Regions from separate parts of the Streptomyces sp. NPDC014006 genome, predicted to be linked through region 3. Evidence: riboswitches for the same ligand, from Rfam matches in the RefSeq annotation. Region 3 holds a riboswitch; each other region holds the start of a gene.
What was found. Region 3 has a riboswitch for cyclic di-AMP ahead of ACF1GV_RS11240 (peptidoglycan DD-metalloendopeptidase family protein). Riboswitches for the same ligand answer to the same signal wherever they lie in the genome.
Positions count from the first base shown of each region.

Region 1: another riboswitch for cyclic di-AMP. It lies ahead of ACF1GV_RS07365 (peptidoglycan DD-metalloendopeptidase family protein); the one in region 3 lies ahead of ACF1GV_RS11240 (peptidoglycan DD-metalloendopeptidase family protein).
Region 2: another riboswitch for cyclic di-AMP. It lies ahead of ACF1GV_RS15145 (M23 family metallopeptidase); the one in region 3 lies ahead of ACF1GV_RS11240 (peptidoglycan DD-metalloendopeptidase family protein).
Region 4: another riboswitch for cyclic di-AMP. It lies ahead of ACF1GV_RS20345 (C40 family peptidase); the one in region 3 lies ahead of ACF1GV_RS11240 (peptidoglycan DD-metalloendopeptidase family protein).

Region 1 is NZ_JBICAJ010000002.1:195,451-199,940, reverse strand. It holds gene ACF1GV_RS07385 (aspartate aminotransferase family protein) at 1-470, shown strand, start outside; gene ACF1GV_RS07380 (helix-turn-helix domain-containing protein) at 584-1,204, shown strand; gene ACF1GV_RS07375 (DUF6126 family protein) at 1,201-1,323, shown strand; gene ACF1GV_RS07370 (tyrosine-protein phosphatase) at 1,376-2,173, opposite strand; cyclic di-AMP (ydaO/yuaA leader) riboswitch at 2,639-2,792, shown strand; gene ACF1GV_RS07365 (peptidoglycan DD-metalloendopeptidase family protein) at 2,798-3,691, shown strand; gene ACF1GV_RS07360 (SGNH/GDSL hydrolase family protein) at 3,959-4,490, shown strand, end outside.
Region 2 is NZ_JBICAJ010000003.1:628,008-632,497, reverse strand. It holds gene ACF1GV_RS15155 (PrsW family intramembrane metalloprotease) at 1-289, shown strand, start outside; gene ACF1GV_RS15150 (aldo/keto reductase) at 341-1,285, opposite strand; gene ACF1GV_RS15145 (M23 family metallopeptidase) at 1,430-2,461, opposite strand; cyclic di-AMP (ydaO/yuaA leader) riboswitch at 2,473-2,629, opposite strand; gene ACF1GV_RS15140 (PP2C family protein-serine/threonine phosphatase) at 2,871-3,992, opposite strand; tRNA gene ACF1GV_RS15135 (tRNA-Met) at 4,373-4,446, opposite strand.
Region 3 is NZ_JBICAJ010000002.1:1,043,911-1,048,400, forward strand. It holds gene ACF1GV_RS11225 (helix-turn-helix domain-containing protein) at 1-258, shown strand, start outside; gene ACF1GV_RS11230 (DUF6126 family protein) at 255-377, shown strand; gene ACF1GV_RS11235 (tyrosine-protein phosphatase) at 430-1,227, opposite strand; cyclic di-AMP (ydaO/yuaA leader) riboswitch at 1,693-1,846, shown strand; gene ACF1GV_RS11240 (peptidoglycan DD-metalloendopeptidase family protein) at 1,852-2,745, shown strand; gene ACF1GV_RS11245 (SGNH/GDSL hydrolase family protein) at 3,013-3,798, shown strand; gene ACF1GV_RS11250 (immunity 49 family protein) at 3,848-4,490, opposite strand, start outside.
Region 4 is NZ_JBICAJ010000005.1:460,372-464,861, forward strand. It holds gene ACF1GV_RS20325 (urease subunit alpha) at 1-812, opposite strand, end outside; gene ACF1GV_RS20330 (urease subunit beta) at 805-1,116, opposite strand; gene ACF1GV_RS20335 (urease subunit gamma) at 1,130-1,432, opposite strand; partial or broken gene ACF1GV_RS20340 (hypothetical protein) at 1,707-1,947, shown strand; cyclic di-AMP (ydaO/yuaA leader) riboswitch at 2,274-2,485, shown strand; gene ACF1GV_RS20345 (C40 family peptidase) at 2,489-2,962, shown strand; gene ACF1GV_RS20350 (ATP-binding protein) at 3,129-3,602, opposite strand; gene ACF1GV_RS20355 (helix-turn-helix domain-containing protein) at 3,815-4,490, shown strand, end outside.

The DNA of each region.
Region 1 (4,490 bases), 850 kb from region 3:
CCCAGGCGATGGCATGCGGCCTCGCCGTACTGTCGGTCATGGAGCAGGAGCAGATCGTCGCCGGGGTGCGCAGGACCGGCGAGCTGCTGAGGTCCCGGCTCGCCGCGCTGACCGAGAAGTACGAACTGCTCGCCGACGTCCGCGGCCGAGGCCTGATGATCGGCATCGAGTTCGGCCGGCCCGCCTCGCTGAAGCTGCGCAGCCGCTGGACCATGCTCCAGGCCGCCCGTAAGGGCCTGTTCGCACAGATGGTGGTCGTGCCGCTGCTCCAGCGGCATCGGATCCTCACCCAGGTCTCCGGCGACCACCTCGAAGTGATCAAGCTGATCCCGCCGCTGATCATCGACGAGGCGGACGTGGACCGCTTCGTCGACGCCTTCACCGCCGTGATGGACGACGCGCACAGCGGCAACGGGCTGATGTGGGACTTCGGCAAGACGCTGATCAAGCAGGCCGTGACGAACCGGTAGCGGCACACGGCGGGCCGGGCCGGGCCGGGTGGGTGAGCCGCGCGGGCAGTGGCAGACTTTGCCTCTGAGGCAACAAATTTGCCACAGAGGCAAGCCTGCGGCTGAATGGGGACATGAGTTCCTCCGAGTCCCCTGCGGAACCGGCCGGCGGCCTGCCCGCGGTGGCCCCGCAGCTGCGGTCCCTGCGCCGCCGCGCCGGCCTCACCCTGGAGGCCGCCGCCCGCGCCGCCGGACTCTCCCCGGCCCATCTGTCCCGCCTGGAGACCGGGCAGCGCCAGCCCTCGCTGCCGATGCTGCTCGCGCTGGCCCGTATCTACGGTACGACCGTCTCGGAGCTGCTCGGCGAGAGCGTCGCCGAGCGGGACGCCGTGGTGCGCGGCTCCGACATGGAGCCGACGGCGGCCGGCGGCTGGACGTACCGGCAGGCCGGCGCGCCGGGCCGCGGTATGCAGGCCCTGCGGGTGCAGGTGCCCTATGGCGCGCAGGGTGACATCGTGCGCGTACACCCCGGCGAGGAGTGGCTGTACGTCCTGACCGGACGGCTCAGGCTGCGCCTGGGGGACACCACCCACCGGCTCGGCCCGGGGGACAGCGCGCACTTCGACTCCATGACCCCGCACCGGATCGCCGCCGACGACCCCGCCGGTCTGGAGCTGCTGTTCGTCCACACCCTGCTGCAGAGCCCCACGGCCACGCTGTGCCTGGGGCCCGCCCACCCTGGAGAGGCGCGATGAGCAACGTCGAGGAGAAGTTCCCCCGGACCCTGTGGATCCGGCTCATCATCTACATCGCCGTCGGCCATGTCCTGGCCGGCTTCGTCTGGCTGCTGTTCGAGCTGGGCGCCCGGCAGTAGGCCCCTCGGCGGGCACGGCGGGCACGGCCGGCCGCGCGGTCGCTTCCGCAGCTCAGTCGAGCAGGCGTGCCCGCAGCCGCTCCCGGGTCTCGGGGGTGAGCCGCAGTCCCTGCTCCAGGTAGGCGTCGACGCCGCCCCAGGTCTCCTCGATGGTCTCCAGCGCCGCAGTGAGGTACTCGGCGCGCGCGTCGAAGAGCGGGCTGAGCAGCTCCATCACCTCGGGCGTGTAGGCCGACTCGGCCGAGCCGCTGCGGCGCACCTTGTAGCGGCGGTGCTTCTCGTTGGACTTCAGGTAGTCCTCGACGATGGCGTCCTTCTCCACGCCCAGGGCGAGCAGGGTGACCGCTATCGACAGGCCCGCGCGGTCCTTGCCCGCGGCGCAGTGCATCAGGGCCGGGACGTTGTCCTCGGCGAGCGCGTGCAGCACCCGGGAGTGCTCGGCGGTGCGCTCCTTGATGATCGTGCGGTAGGAGGCGATCATCCGGTTCGCTCCCTTGCCGTCGGCGAGGATGCCGCGCAGCTGCTCGAGATCGCCGTCGCGCACCATCTTCCAGAACTCGGCGCCGTCCGCCGGGTCCGACAGCGGCAGATTGACGTTGCGCACGCCCGGCAGCTCGACGTCCGGCCCCTCCAGCGTCTGGTCGGCCGCGTTGCGGAAGTCGAAGATCGTGTGCAGCCCCAGGGTGGCGAGGTACGCCGCGTCCTCGGGCGTCGCGTGAGCGAGGTGGCCGCTGCGGAACAGCACGCCGTGCCGCACCCGCCGACCGTCGATCGTGGGAAGTCCGCCCACGTCTCGGAAGTTGCGCACTCCGGCCAGCTCGGGTTCGGTCGACGGCACCTGCTGCGTCACGAAGGGCTCCTCCCGCTCGTACCCGCCGACGCGGCTCGAATGGCCGACGGGCTGCCCTTCGACGATACGACATGGATTCCCGGGGCAACCGGTTGCACCGGCCTCCCGACCGAGGTGTACGAATGGGCTGGTAATCCCTCGGCGTCACATCTGGGCTTTCTGCCCGAATTGGCCTCTTGTTCCCAACTCGCGTGGAAATAGGGGTCACTGGAAGGTGAGCGCGTGAGGAGCGTCATAACCGTGACCGTCCGTCGTACGTCATGTCCACGTAATGGCGGTGGATTTGCTGGTGAATTGACGAGCTGACAGCAGATCGAATTCACGCAGTGTGACGGCGGATTCCCTCATTGGATCACGATAAACGCCCGTTCACGCAACCTCCTGCTTGTCCCTGTGCGTCCTGCTCGCTTACGTTCCCACCGAATCCGGACGGACGCCGAATCCTGCCGCCGTCCGGCGCACCGCACCCACCCACCCGACGCACGGCAGGAGCGGGGGACCCACAGGTACGACCGCCTGTTCCGGTTCCCGGAACGGCTATGGGGTGAAGCCGCACCCAGCGGCCGGGCATCTCCAGCCCGAACCCGACAGCTCACCTCGCAGGCGCCGGAGAGGAAAAGCGCCATGCCCGCAAAGGGTAAGCACCGTCGTCCGAAGACCCAGCGTCTCGCCCGCACTCTCGCCGTCGTCGGCACCGGTGGCGCCGCGCTCGCGCTGCCGCTCATGGGCGCCGCCGGAGCGCACGCCGCCACGCCGCAGAGCGCCGCCCAGTCGGTGTCCGCCAAGGCCGTCCAGAGCCTGCCGTCCGCCGAGAAGAAGGCGACGCGGTCCGGGGTGCGCCTCTACACCGTCAAGTCCGGCGACTACCTGTCGAAGATCGCCGACGAGCAGCATGTCGCCGGCGGCTGGAAGAAGCTGTACGAGGACAACCGTGAGGTCGTCGGCAGCGACCCGTCGCTCATCCACCCCGGTCTGAAGCTGACCCTCGGCAAGAAGGCCGCCGTGGCGCACAAGGCCGCCCCGTCGCACAAGAGCGAGGCGCCCGCGCACAAGTCCGCCGCCAAGCCCGCGAAGGCCGCCGAGCCCGCCCGGTCGACGAGCACCGCCGCCGGCTTCACCCTCCCGGTCAGCGGCGCCACCATCGGCACCGCCTACCACACCGCCGGCAGCATGTGGGCCAGCGGCTACCACACCGGCGTCGACTTCGTCGTCCCGACCGGCACCACCGTCAAGGCCGTCGGCGCGGGCACCGTCGTCTCCGCCGGCTGGGGCGGCGCCTACGGCAACCAGGTCGTCATCAAGCTGAACGACGGCTACTACGCCCAGTACGCCCACCTGTCCCAGCTCTCCGTCTCGGCCGGCCAGACCGTGACCGCGGGCCAGCAGCTCGGCCTGTCCGGCGCGACCGGCAACGTGACCGGCCCGCACCTGCACTTCGAGATCCGCACCACGCCGGACTACGGCTCCGACGTGGACCCGGTCGCCTACCTGCGCGCCCACGGCGTCACCGTCGGCTGACCCCGCGCCGCCCCGGCGGCCACCCGTCTGACACGCCACCAAGGCCGGACCCCGATCCACGGGCGTCCGGCCTTCGGTGTGTCCGGCCCCTCGATGTGTCCGGACCGGCCGGGGTTTTCCGGCCGGAGCGCTTATTCCCGACACGGCCGGACATGTGGAGTGGCTTATCTCACCGCCCGTCAACCCTTGCCTACGGTCGCGTAAGTCACATTCGAGGGTGAATCATGGACTGCTGTGGCAGACGATTCGAAGAGTGACAGCAGAGCAGTGATCGGGTCGTACGTGGCGGTGGGGGACAGCTTCACCGAGGGCGTCGGTGATCCCGGCCCCGACGGGCAGTTCGTGGGCTGGGCCGACCGTTTCGCCGTACTCCTCGCCGACCGGCGACCCGAAGGCGACTTCACCTACACGAACCTCGCAGTACGCGGCAGACTCCTCGACCAGATCGTGGACGAGCAGGTCCCGCGGGCCGTCGAACTCGCCCCCGACCTCGTGTCGTTCTGCGCCGGCGGCAACGACATCATCCGGCCCGGCACCGACCCCGACGAGGTCGCCGAGCGGTTCGAGAGGGCGGTCGCGCAGCTCGCCGCGGCGGCCGGCACGGTCATGGTGACGACCGGCTTCGACACCCGGGGCGTCCCGCTGCTCAAGCATCTGCGCGGCAAGATCGCCACGTACAACGGGCACGTCCGGGCCATCGCCGACCGCTACGGCTGCCCGGTACTCGACCTGTGGTCGCTGAAGTCCGTTCAGGACCGCCGCGCCTGGGACGACGACCGGCTGCACCTGTCGCCCGAGG
Region 2 (4,490 bases), on a different contig from region 3:
GCGGCACCGGGGCCGCCGCGGCCGCGCCGGCGCCGACTTCGTCGTACGGGAAAGGGAGCTGCTGAACGAGGTGTGGCGGCTGCGGGCGCTCGCCCGGCCGGCGCTGGAGTACGCGGCCCGGGCGGCCGCGCCCCCGGTACCTGTGATGCTGCCCTGGCCCGCGCAGCCGTGGCCCGGTCCCGGGGCGGCGCGGCCGTACCTGCCGTACGCCGGGCAGGCGGGGTACGCGGGGTACGCCGGGTACGGAGCCCATCCGGCGTACCCGGCGTACAACCCCTACCGGTCGTAGCAGCCGCAACGGCAACCGTCACCGAGCGCCGCGGACGCCGGAGAGCGTCGGTCAGGCCGACGCCCGCGTCAGCCGTGCCAGCTCCGCTTCCGTCAGGGTCAGCTCCGCCACGCTCAGCAGCGCCGGGAGCTGGTCCGTGGTGCGGGCCGAGGCGATGGGGGCGGCGACCGTCGGCTGCGCGGCGAGCCAGGCGAGGGCGACCGTGGCCACGGGGGCGTCATGGGCCTGGGCGACCTCGTCCAGGGCGGTGAGGACCGCGCGGCCGCGCTCGGAGTTCAGGTGCTGCGCGGCGCCGCCCGCCCGCGGGCTGTCCACGCTCGCCCCGGGCCGGTACTTGCCGGTGAGGAAGCCGGAGGCCAGCGCGTAGTACGGGACGGCGGCGAGGCCGGCGCCGGCGGCGACGTCCTGGAGGTCGCCCTCGTAGGTGTCGCGCGAGACGAGGTTGTAGTGCGGCTGGAGCGCCACGTACCGGGCGAGGCCCTCGCGGTCGGAGAACTCCAGGGAGGCCCGCAGGCGCTCGGCGGAGATGTTGGAGGCGGCGATATGGCGGACCTTGCCGGCCTTCACCAGCTCGTCCAGGGCGCCGATGATCTCCTCGACCGGCACCTCGGGCTGGTCGTAGTGGGTGTAGTAGAGGTCGATGTGGTCGGTGCCGAGGCGGCGCAGAGAGGCGTCGGCGGCGGCCTTGATGTTCGCCGCGCTCAGTCCCCGGTACTCGGGGTGCTGGCTGACCTTGGTGGCGATGACGACGTCGTCGCGGTTGCCCCGGGCCTTGATCCAGCTGCCGATGATCGTCTCGGACTCTCCGCCCTGGTTGCCCTCGGCCCAGGCGGAGTAGGCGTCGGCGGTGTCGATGAAGTTGCCGCCGGCGGCGCTGTAGGCGTCGAGGACGGCGAAGGAGGTCGTCTCGTCGGCGGTCCAGCCGAAGACGTTGCCGCCGAGGGCGAGCGGGAAGACCTCGAGGTCGGACGCACCGAGCTTGCGAAGAGCAGTCATGCCCCGTTTCAACGCCCCGGCGTCATCGGCCCATTCCGCACGGAAACCAACAGCGGGCAAACACTTGGGCGCACACGAACCGGCAGCCCTGACGTCGGGGGGTGTGCCGTCAGGACCGCCGGGGATCGGGAGCCGGACGAGGTGTCAGGGGTTGAGGCCCTTGTCCTGCAGCCACGCCATGGGGTCGATGCCGGAGGCCTGCCCGTCGGGGTGCACCTCCAGGTGCAGGTGCGGGCCGGTGACGTTGCCGGTGGCGCCCACGCGGCCGATGACGTCCCCGGTGGCGACCTTCTGCCCGACGCTGACGCTGATCGACGACTGGTGGCAGAACCACAGCTCGGTGCCGTCGTCGAGGGTGAGGATCGTGCGGTAGCCGTAGGAGCCGGCCCAGCCCGCCTCGGTGATGGTGCCGCTGTGAACGGCCTTGATCAGCGTGCCGGTGGGGGCGGCGAAGTCCAGGCCGGTGTGGTAGCCGGAGGCCCACATGGAGCCGGCCTGCCCGAAGCGGGAGGTGAGGGTGTACGAGGAGGTCGGCAGCACGTACTGCTTGGCGAGCTCGGCGAGGCGCTCGGCCTCGGCCTTCTTCTTCGCCTCCTCCTCCGCCTTCTCCTTCGCGGCGGCGGCCTTGGCGGCGGCCTCCTTCTCGGCCTGCGCGGCGGCCTCGGCGGCCTGCTTGACGACAGCGGCCTCGGCGGCGGTCTGCGCCTTGACGTCGACCTGGACCTGCTGCGACTCGGCCTGCGCCATGATCCGGTTGCGCAGCGTCTCACCGGCGCCGGCGGCCTGCTGCCCGTCGTCGGTGATGACGCCCATGTCGGTGAGCGGGGTGGCGGAGCCCTGGGGCCGGTCGTCCTCGTGGTCGGAGATCAGCGAGGCGACCGAGGGCAGGTCGGGCATGGAGATGGAGACCGGCGGCTTGCCGGTCTGCGCGCTGGCCATACCGCCCGCGCCGACGGCGGCGATAACGCCGACGCCGAGGACGGTGGAGCTGCGGGCGAGTCCGCCGCGCTGCTTGGCGACGCGGTGCCGGCCGCGGACGGGACGGACGGACTCCTCGGTGGGATTCCACTCCTCCCAAGGGCCCTCGTCGGTGCGGTGGCCGCCGTAGACCAAGGTCTCGGGGCCCTGCTGGTTCGGCACGGACGGGGCTGTCGGGGCAGGCCGGTTGGACGCCACGCGGGCGTACTCCTTTCCTTCCGTCTCGCCTACCGGGTTAGCTGACGGGTTCGGAGCAGGAAGGTCTCCTACGCGCGTATACCGGCCGTCGATCGACGGCGGCTGACGCGAGATTCACCCCAAAGTGGTGGTTCCCCGGTTCCCTACGGGATTCGGCGCGTGAGCGCGGAGCCGTCTCTTGTGACGGCTGGGACGACCGCGCTGCGTTATCGAACGTTAATAGACCGGGTAGCCGGATTCCAAGCCGTTCGTCTTGATCATTAACATTCTTGGCCTGGACTTTCACGCCACGACCGGCCCAAAAGGGGCGACTTGACCGCCCCTCAGGCGTCACGTCCAAAACCTTGTTTCGGTGATGGTGCATCAATTGTTATGCACAGGGCGCTCGTCCGCTCACACATGGTGACCTTCACGGTCGGCGTACGGCGAGCAGCGCCATGTCGTCCGCCATGCCGCCGCCGGAGTGCCGCCGGACATCCTTCGCGACGGCGGCGAGCAGGGCGCCGGGCTCGGTGACGACACGTCCGGTGAGTCGCGCCTCGACGTCGTAGAAGCGGCCGTGGCGGTCGCGGCTCTCGGAGAGGCCGTCGGTGTACAGCAACAGCGTGGCGCCGCCGGGAAGCGCGGCCTCCTCCGAGCGGTCGGGCCAGGGGGCCAGCTCGCCCATGCCGAGCGGCAGCGCGGGTTCGGCGGGCAGCAGCGTGCGCAGGGTGCCGTCGGCGTACAGCAGCACCGGCGGCGGATGGCCGCGGTTGAGGACGCGGACCACCCAGTCGCCGTGCGGGAGTTCGGCGAGGACGGCGGTGGTGAACCCCTCGAACGCGTCCAGCCCGTCGCGCCGGGCGCCCTCCCGGGCCAGCGCCTGCTCCAGCCGCTGGGCGACCGCCTCCAAGGTGGCCTCCTGCTCGGCGGCCTCCCGGAACGCCCCGATGACCACGGCCACGGCGGCGACCGCGCCCATCCCCTTGCCGCGCACGTCCCCGACGATCAGCCGGACACCGTACGGGCTGTCCTGAACGGCGTACAGATCGCCGCCGATGAAGGCGTCGGCGCGGGCGGCCTCGTAGCGGGCGGCGATCTGGAACACGCCGATCTGCTCGGCGGGTTCGGGCAGTACGGCGCGCTGGGCGGCCTCGGCGACCTCGCGCGCGGAGGCGAGCTGCTCGCTGCTGCGGCGCGCGAGGGCGTTGATCAGGACAGCCAGGACGGCGACCGTGGCGACCGTCACCAGCTCGGTGACGGCGTCCGTGTGCCAGACGATGCCGATCGTCAGGTGCAGGCCGAGCACGACGGCGACGGCGGCGAGCCCGGTGAGCACGGTGCCGCGGCGGCTGTAGAGCGGGGCCGCGACCAGGGGCGCGGCGGTGAAGAAGGGGGCCGCGGTGAAGTCGGACGGGGTGCAGTAGTCGTAGACCGCGCCGGCGGCGATCAGCAGCGCCGGCAGGATCCGGACGAAGGCCCGCGCGACGGAGATCCTCCGGCCCTCCTCGGGCCGCGGCTCCCCACCGCCCCAAGGGCCTGCGTCCGGCACAGGGTCACCTGGCAGCCGCACGGCGGCACCGGGGGCGCGTGCGCCGGGGCTGAGATCGAGGGCGGGGGCGCAGCCGCGGGCCCCGGGGTCGGTCCCGGCGTCGGGAACCCACCCGTCGGCCAGGGAGTCCCTCCCGGCCTCGGGAACGCGCCCAGCGGTTCGGGGGTACGGCCCGTCGTCCGTCGCGTCACCAGGCCGCACCGCTCGTCTCCCACCGTCCCTGTCGGTCGTCGTCCCGCCCGTCCAGGTTTGCCGGTGCGGGCGCGGACGGCGAGTGGTGAGGGCCGACCGGATGACGCCGGGCGGCAGGCCCGGAGGAGCCGGCCGACAGAAAAAACCGAGGGCCGGAAACCTTTCGGCTTCCGGCCCTCGGCCTTCAGTAGCGGGGACAGGATTTGAACCTGCGACCTCTGGGTTATGAGCCCAGCGAGCTACCGAGCTGCTCCACCCCGCGTCGTTGTGACTCCAGTGTACGCCATCCGCGGGGCACCCGACGAC
Region 3 (4,490 bases):
GGCGCGCAGGGTGACATCGTGCGCGTACACCCCGGCGAGGAGTGGCTGTACGTCCTGACCGGACGGCTCAGGCTGCGCCTGGGGGACACCACCCACCGGCTCGGCCCGGGGGACAGCGCGCACTTCGACTCCATGACCCCGCACCGGATCGCCGCCGACGACCCCGCCGGTCTGGAGCTGCTGTTCGTCCACACCCTGCTGCAGAGCCCCACGGCCACGCTGTGCCTGGGGCCCGCCCACCCTGGAGAGGCGCGATGAGCAACGTCGAGGAGAAGTTCCCCCGGACCCTGTGGATCCGGCTCATCATCTACATCGCCGTCGGCCATGTCCTGGCCGGCTTCGTCTGGCTGCTGTTCGAGCTGGGCGCCCGGCAGTAGGCCCCTCGGCGGGCACGGCGGGCACGGCCGGCCGCGCGGTCGCTTCCGCAGCTCAGTCGAGCAGGCGTGCCCGCAGCCGCTCCCGGGTCTCGGGGGTGAGCCGCAGTCCCTGCTCCAGGTAGGCGTCGACGCCGCCCCAGGTCTCCTCGATGGTCTCCAGCGCCGCAGTGAGGTACTCGGCGCGCGCGTCGAAGAGCGGGCTGAGCAGCTCCATCACCTCGGGCGTGTAGGCCGACTCGGCCGAGCCGCTGCGGCGCACCTTGTAGCGGCGGTGCTTCTCGTTGGACTTCAGGTAGTCCTCGACGATGGCGTCCTTCTCCACGCCCAGGGCGAGCAGGGTGACCGCTATCGACAGGCCCGCGCGGTCCTTGCCCGCGGCGCAGTGCATCAGGGCCGGGACGTTGTCCTCGGCGAGCGCGTGCAGCACCCGGGAGTGCTCGGCGGTGCGCTCCTTGATGATCGTGCGGTAGGAGGCGATCATCCGGTTCGCTCCCTTGCCGTCGGCGAGGATGCCGCGCAGCTGCTCGAGATCGCCGTCGCGCACCATCTTCCAGAACTCGGCGCCGTCCGCCGGGTCCGACAGCGGCAGATTGACGTTGCGCACGCCCGGCAGCTCGACGTCCGGCCCCTCCAGCGTCTGGTCGGCCGCGTTGCGGAAGTCGAAGATCGTGTGCAGCCCCAGGGTGGCGAGGTACGCCGCGTCCTCGGGCGTCGCGTGAGCGAGGTGGCCGCTGCGGAACAGCACGCCGTGCCGCACCCGCCGACCGTCGATCGTGGGAAGTCCGCCCACGTCTCGGAAGTTGCGCACTCCGGCCAGCTCGGGTTCGGTCGACGGCACCTGCTGCGTCACGAAGGGCTCCTCCCGCTCGTACCCGCCGACGCGGCTCGAATGGCCGACGGGCTGCCCTTCGACGATACGACATGGATTCCCGGGGCAACCGGTTGCACCGGCCTCCCGACCGAGGTGTACGAATGGGCTGGTAATCCCTCGGCGTCACATCTGGGCTTTCTGCCCGAATTGGCCTCTTGTTCCCAACTCGCGTGGAAATAGGGGTCACTGGAAGGTGAGCGCGTGAGGAGCGTCATAACCGTGACCGTCCGTCGTACGTCATGTCCACGTAATGGCGGTGGATTTGCTGGTGAATTGACGAGCTGACAGCAGATCGAATTCACGCAGTGTGACGGCGGATTCCCTCATTGGATCACGATAAACGCCCGTTCACGCAACCTCCTGCTTGTCCCTGTGCGTCCTGCTCGCTTACGTTCCCACCGAATCCGGACGGACGCCGAATCCTGCCGCCGTCCGGCGCACCGCACCCACCCACCCGACGCACGGCAGGAGCGGGGGACCCACAGGTACGACCGCCTGTTCCGGTTCCCGGAACGGCTATGGGGTGAAGCCGCACCCAGCGGCCGGGCATCTCCAGCCCGAACCCGACAGCTCACCTCGCAGGCGCCGGAGAGGAAAAGCGCCATGCCCGCAAAGGGTAAGCACCGTCGTCCGAAGACCCAGCGTCTCGCCCGCACTCTCGCCGTCGTCGGCACCGGTGGCGCCGCGCTCGCGCTGCCGCTCATGGGCGCCGCCGGAGCGCACGCCGCCACGCCGCAGAGCGCCGCCCAGTCGGTGTCCGCCAAGGCCGTCCAGAGCCTGCCGTCCGCCGAGAAGAAGGCGACGCGGTCCGGGGTGCGCCTCTACACCGTCAAGTCCGGCGACTACCTGTCGAAGATCGCCGACGAGCAGCATGTCGCCGGCGGCTGGAAGAAGCTGTACGAGGACAACCGTGAGGTCGTCGGCAGCGACCCGTCGCTCATCCACCCCGGTCTGAAGCTGACCCTCGGCAAGAAGGCCGCCGTGGCGCACAAGGCCGCCCCGTCGCACAAGAGCGAGGCGCCCGCGCACAAGTCCGCCGCCAAGCCCGCGAAGGCCGCCGAGCCCGCCCGGTCGACGAGCACCGCCGCCGGCTTCACCCTCCCGGTCAGCGGCGCCACCATCGGCACCGCCTACCACACCGCCGGCAGCATGTGGGCCAGCGGCTACCACACCGGCGTCGACTTCGTCGTCCCGACCGGCACCACCGTCAAGGCCGTCGGCGCGGGCACCGTCGTCTCCGCCGGCTGGGGCGGCGCCTACGGCAACCAGGTCGTCATCAAGCTGAACGACGGCTACTACGCCCAGTACGCCCACCTGTCCCAGCTCTCCGTCTCGGCCGGCCAGACCGTGACCGCGGGCCAGCAGCTCGGCCTGTCCGGCGCGACCGGCAACGTGACCGGCCCGCACCTGCACTTCGAGATCCGCACCACGCCGGACTACGGCTCCGACGTGGACCCGGTCGCCTACCTGCGCGCCCACGGCGTCACCGTCGGCTGACCCCGCGCCGCCCCGGCGGCCACCCGTCTGACACGCCACCAAGGCCGGACCCCGATCCACGGGCGTCCGGCCTTCGGTGTGTCCGGCCCCTCGATGTGTCCGGACCGGCCGGGGTTTTCCGGCCGGAGCGCTTATTCCCGACACGGCCGGACATGTGGAGTGGCTTATCTCACCGCCCGTCAACCCTTGCCTACGGTCGCGTAAGTCACATTCGAGGGTGAATCATGGACTGCTGTGGCAGACGATTCGAAGAGTGACAGCAGAGCAGTGATCGGGTCGTACGTGGCGGTGGGGGACAGCTTCACCGAGGGCGTCGGTGATCCCGGCCCCGACGGGCAGTTCGTGGGCTGGGCCGACCGTTTCGCCGTACTCCTCGCCGACCGGCGACCCGAAGGCGACTTCACCTACACGAACCTCGCAGTACGCGGCAGACTCCTCGACCAGATCGTGGACGAGCAGGTCCCGCGGGCCGTCGAACTCGCCCCCGACCTCGTGTCGTTCTGCGCCGGCGGCAACGACATCATCCGGCCCGGCACCGACCCCGACGAGGTCGCCGAGCGGTTCGAGAGGGCGGTCGCGCAGCTCGCCGCGGCGGCCGGCACGGTCATGGTGACGACCGGCTTCGACACCCGGGGCGTCCCGCTGCTCAAGCATCTGCGCGGCAAGATCGCCACGTACAACGGGCACGTCCGGGCCATCGCCGACCGCTACGGCTGCCCGGTACTCGACCTGTGGTCGCTGAAGTCCGTTCAGGACCGCCGCGCCTGGGACGACGACCGGCTGCACCTGTCGCCCGAGGGGCACACGCGCGTGGCGCTGCGGGCCGGCCAGGCGCTCGGCCTGAGGATCCCGGCCGACCCCGAGCAGCCCTGGCCGCCGCTGCCGCCGCGCGGCACGCTCGAGGTCCGGCGCGACGACGTGCACTGGGCGCGCGAGTACCTGGTGCCGTGGATCGGCCGGCGGCTGCGCGGCGAGTCCTCCGGCGACCATGTGACCGCCAAGGGCACCCTGTCACCGGACGACATCAAGATGCGGATCGCTGCGGTCGCCTGAACCGCGCGGCGAGGGGCGGGCCGCGGCGGCACCGCCCCTCGGCCCGCCGTCAGGTCGGGAACTCCCCGTACCAGCTCCCCTGCACGAGGTGGGTCGGCAGATACGGCGACGACGTGTCCACCGGGAAGCCCGCGTCGTACGCCAGTGAGGCCAGCGCCAGCGGGCCGAGGGCGACCAGCGCGCGCGGGTCGCAGGAGCCCTCCCAGTAGCGGCCGTGGTGCGCGAGCGCCTCGGCCAGGGCGGCCGCGAACTTCTCCTGATCGCGGGCGATGAACCGGTGGAACAGCGCGATCGGCTGGTAGTCGACCAGGTTCAGGAGATCGCCCGGCGTGCGGGTCGCCACCTGCGGGTCGGACGTCTGGATCGTGGTGACCAGCCGGTCGGCGACCTCGTCCATGGGGCGCCGCAGCACGAAGGCCTGCAGCGTGCCGATCCAGTGGAAGAGGTAGTCGTCCGCCTCACCGGCCCGGCGCAGCCGCTCCACCGGCACCTGGCTCAGCCTCGTCAGCCGCTCGCCCTCCCGGCACACCAGCGCCAGCCAGAACGCCTCCAGCCAGGCCCGGCCGTCGCCCTGCGGAGCGTCCGGCGTTGCGAACAGCGCGGAGCCCTCCTGCATGGCACGCACCCACGCCTCCCAGCTCTCGAGCTTCACCGCGGAGGGATCGTCGGCGGCCTGGGCGTGCGCGTGCGCG
Region 4 (4,490 bases), on a different contig from region 3:
GCGATCGCGGCGAGCGTGTCGCCGACGAAACCGGCCTCGTTGAGGGTGTCGGTGTGGATGGCGACCTGCACGCCGGTCATGTCCGCCACGGTCAGCGCGGCGTCGATGACGGCCGGGGTCGCGCCCCAGTCCTCGTGGATCTTCAGGCCCGCGGCTCCGCCGCGGATCTGGGACAGCATCGCCTCGTGCGAGACGGTGTTGCCCTTGCCGAGGAAGCCGACGTTGACGGGGTAGGCCTCCATCGCCTCGAACATCCGGGCGAGGTGCCAGGGTCCGGGCGTGACGGTGGTCGCCTTGGAGCCCTCGGCGGGTCCGGTGCCACCGCCGACGAGGGTGGTGATGCCGGAGGCGAGGGCCTCGTCGGCGACCTGGGGGCAGATGAAGTGCACGTGCGCGTCGATGGCGCCGGCGGTCAGGATACGCCCGTTGCCCGCGATGACCTCGGTCTCGGGGCCGAGTACGAGGTCGGGGTGGACGCCGTCCATGGTGTCGGGGTTGCCGGCCTTGCCGATGCCGGTGACGCGGCCGTCGCGGATGCCGACGTCGGCCTTGATCACACCCCAGTGGTCGACGATGACGACGCCGGTGATCACGGTGTCGGGGGTGCCGTCCGCGCGGGTCGCCCGGGACTGGCCCATGGACTCGCGGATGACCTTGCCGCCGCCGAAGACGGCCTCGTCGCCGGAGCGTCCGGGGCCGCCCGAGCGGTCCTCCTCGATCTCGATCAGCAGGTCGGTGTCGGCGAGCCGGATGCGGTCGCCGGTGGTCGGGCCGAACAGGTCGGCGTAGGCGCCGCGGGAGATCTCAGGCATCGAGGGCACCTCCGACCTGGCCGCGCAGGCCGGACACCACGCGGGCACCGGCGAGGGGGACGAGTTCGACGTCGGCCGGCAGACCCGGCTCGAAGCGCACGGCGGTGCCGGCGGCGACGTTCAGCCGCTTGCCGTGGGCGGCGGCACGGTCGAACTCCAGGCCGGGGTTGGCCTCGGCGAAGTGGTAGTGGGAGCCGACCTGGACGGGACGGTCGGCGGCGTTGAGGACGGTCAGCCGGGTGACCTCGAGCCCTTCGTTGCACACGACGGGGTCCTCGGCGAAGAGGATCTCTCCGGGAATCATGGCGGGTCCCCCGTCAGATGATCGGCTCGTGGACGGTGACGAGCTTGGTCCCGTCCGGGAAGGTGGCCTCGACCTGTACGTCGTGGATCATCTCGGCGACGCCTTCCATGACGTCGTCCCGGGTGAGCAGCTTGCGTCCGGTGGCCATCAGCTCGGCGACGGTGCGGCCGTCCCGGGCGCCCTCGAGGATGTGGGAGGTGATGAGGGCGACCGCTTCGGGGTGGTTGAGCTTGAGGCCGCGGGCCCGGCGCCTGTCGGCCACATCGGCCGCCACATGGATGAGCAGTCTCTCCTGCTCGTGCGGGGTCAGTTGCACGTCCCACCTCACAGTCCTTGCTCCGGACCGTGCGGGGTCCGGCTGCCGCAGCCACCGCGACGGGACAGGTGTAACACACAGACAAATTTCCCGACCGCGCTCAATTGCGGGCAGAAAAGCCCCTGGTGGCATGGGTCGGGAGGCTAGCCCGCCAGAGTTTCAACGACGTTAACCAGCCTTTGATGATCACATGACCGGCGGTAGACCGTCCCCATACCCGACGAGGACCGCCGGGTCAGTGGGCGCCCTGCCGAGACGGACTGACCGTCTGCTCCTGCGCGGACCCCTCCGCCTCCCGCAGCTCCTCGAGTCGCTCCAGACCCCCGGCCTTCCGCCACTGCCCGCCCACACCCAAGCAGAGCGTGAGTTGATCGACCGTTATCTGGAGGTCGTCGACCTGCTCGGCGGATCAATTCGGCCTGCCCCGCGACACCTACCGGGGACTGCGTGCCGCGCGGGCGCTCGTCGCCGAGGCGGTGGCGCTGCGCGCCGTGCTGACGCTGATGCACCAGCGCACCGTGCCGCCACGGGACGGGAGTTGAGTATGCCCCGAGCTGAGTTCAAACCGACCGAACGACGTACCCACTGTCGGCCTATCCGCACGCCTTTTTTTCGGGGGGTCCGAGTTGCGCAAGAGGCGGGGCGAGAGGGCGGAATGAAGGGTTCCGCCGCTGGTCCGGGGCTCGCCGGACAAGTGGACTCCCCATCGAACACAGGGGTAACCACCCGAACGGGTGAGTGGTGAGGAACACCACAAATACCCGGTTCCGTTGGGATTTTCGGACAGTTGTGGGCCAAGATCCCTGACTGACGACAAGCCCCCGCCACAACGGCGGGGCGATCCGGGCGGACGCCGAGTCCTGCCGCCGCCCGGATGACCGGTCGACAGGAGTGGATCGGCAGGAGTGGAGGACCCAAGCACGACGGGTCGCCGGAACGGTCATGCCACGACCGGACCGAGCTGCCCTTGGGGTGAAGCCGCGTCAGCGGCCGGGCTACTTCGCCAGCCCGAATCCGACAGGTCATCCTTCACAGGCGGCTGACGAAGGGTTGCGCATGACTGCGCTCAATCGTGTCCCGTCGCTCATGGCCCGGGCCGGAACGGCTTCCGCCCTGACCATCGCCGCGTTGGGCGGCTCGATCGTGGTCCCGGGCCTCGCCTCGGAGGCCGCCGCCGCGACGCCGGCGACCAAGGCGCTGCAGATCGCCGCGTCCAAGAAGGGCGCGCCGTACCAGTGGGGCGCCACCGGGCCGCGCCGGTTCGACTGCTCGGGACTCACGCTGTACTCGTTCAAGAAGGCCGGCAAGAAGCTGCCGCGTACGGCCGCCCAGCAGTACAACAGGACGCGCCACATCCCGGCCCGCAGCCGTAAGGCCGGAGACCTGGTGTTCTTCCACTCGGGGTCGAACGTCTACCACGTCGGCATCTACGCCGGGAAGAACAAGATCTGGCACGCCCCGAGGACGGGTGACGTGGTGCGCCTGCAGAAGATCTGGACCAGGAGTGTCTGGTACGGCCGGGTGAGCTGACCGGCCGGCCCTCCTCGGTCGTGCCGTCCGCCGACGCGCCGTGGCTCAGCCGAGGAGGGCCGGCAGCGGCTCCCAGCCGTGCTCAGCGCGTTCCTGCCGCCCCGCCGGACGTCGACGACAGCCGCCCGGCGGGGGGTCCATAGGGCCGATGTGACGTGCCGTCGGCTCAGCAGGGATGTGGCTTCGGTTCCGCCTGGCCCGGCGAGGGGACCGGCTCCGGGGGGAGCGCCCAGGGCAGCTCGATGGCGACCGTCTTGCCGCCCTCGCGGGTGGGGCGGACGCGGAGTCTGCCGCCGCACTCGGCGGCCAGCCAGCGGATGATGACCATGCCGCGGCCGTTGTCCTGCTGGACGGCCGCCGGCAGCCGCTTGGGGAAGCGGGGGTGACTGTCGGTGACGCCGATCCGCAGCAGTTCGTCGCGGTCGAGCACGACGTCCACCGTGAACGTCGGGGATTGCCCGAACGTGTGCTGAACGGAGTTCGTGGCCAGTTCGGAGACGATCAACCGGATGCTGTCCGCCAGCTCCGCGTCCGACGGCAGACCCCATTCCGCCAGGGTGCCGGCCACGAAGCCGCGGGCCGCGGACACCGAGGCGGGATCGCTCGGCAGAGTGATGGATGCTTCCAGGTGGTCTGCCATGGCGACGTCGTCCCTTTCCCACGGGACCGCAGTCCGGCACGGAGCCGGTGGTTCGAGTACGGTCCCGGACTGGTGCTTCGCCGCCAGACTGCCATCACCGCACCGCTCCCGGAGGCGATCCACCGAGTTATGCATATATCTGTCGCTCGAAGCGGTGAACTCTGCCACGGCGGACCGTGTCCGGGCGGCTCGGACGGAGTAAGGAGGGGCGCATGCAGCATGGTCCCGCGGTGCGCCGCCGGAAGCTGGGCGCCGAACTGCGCGCGCTGCGCGCCCGGGCGGGACTCACCAGCGGGGAGGCGGCCCGGCTGGTGGGCTGGCACCAGTCGAAAGTCAGCCGGATCGAGACCGGCTCGAGTGGCGCGAAACCGTCCGACGTGCGCTTACTGCTGGACGCGTACGGCGTCGACGACGACGAACTGCGTGACCTGCTGCTGGTGCTGGCGGGCTCCCAGGTCGGCGGCCGGGAGCACTGGTGGCATGCCTACCGCGGGGTGCTGCCCCCCACGTACCGCGACTTCATCAGTCTGGAGTCGCAGGCCAGCGCGATGCGCACGCTGGAGACCTCGGTCGTGCCGGGGCTGCTGCAGACGCCCGCCTACGCCCGCGCGGTGACCCGGGCGGCCGTCGGCGCGGTGGACGAGGAGCGGCTGGACGCGCTGGTGGAGGTGCGTCTGGCCCGCCAGGACGTGCTGCACGCGCATCCTCCGCTGAGGCTCAGCGCCGTGCTGGACGAAGCGGTGCTGCGCCGGGAGGTGGGCGGTCCGGAGGTGATGGCCCAGCAGTTGCGGCGGCTGCTTCAGGCGGCGCAACTGCCCCAGGTGCGGTTGCAGGTGCTGCCGTTCTCGGCGGGGGCGCATGTCGGCATCACCGGGCCTTTCGTTATTT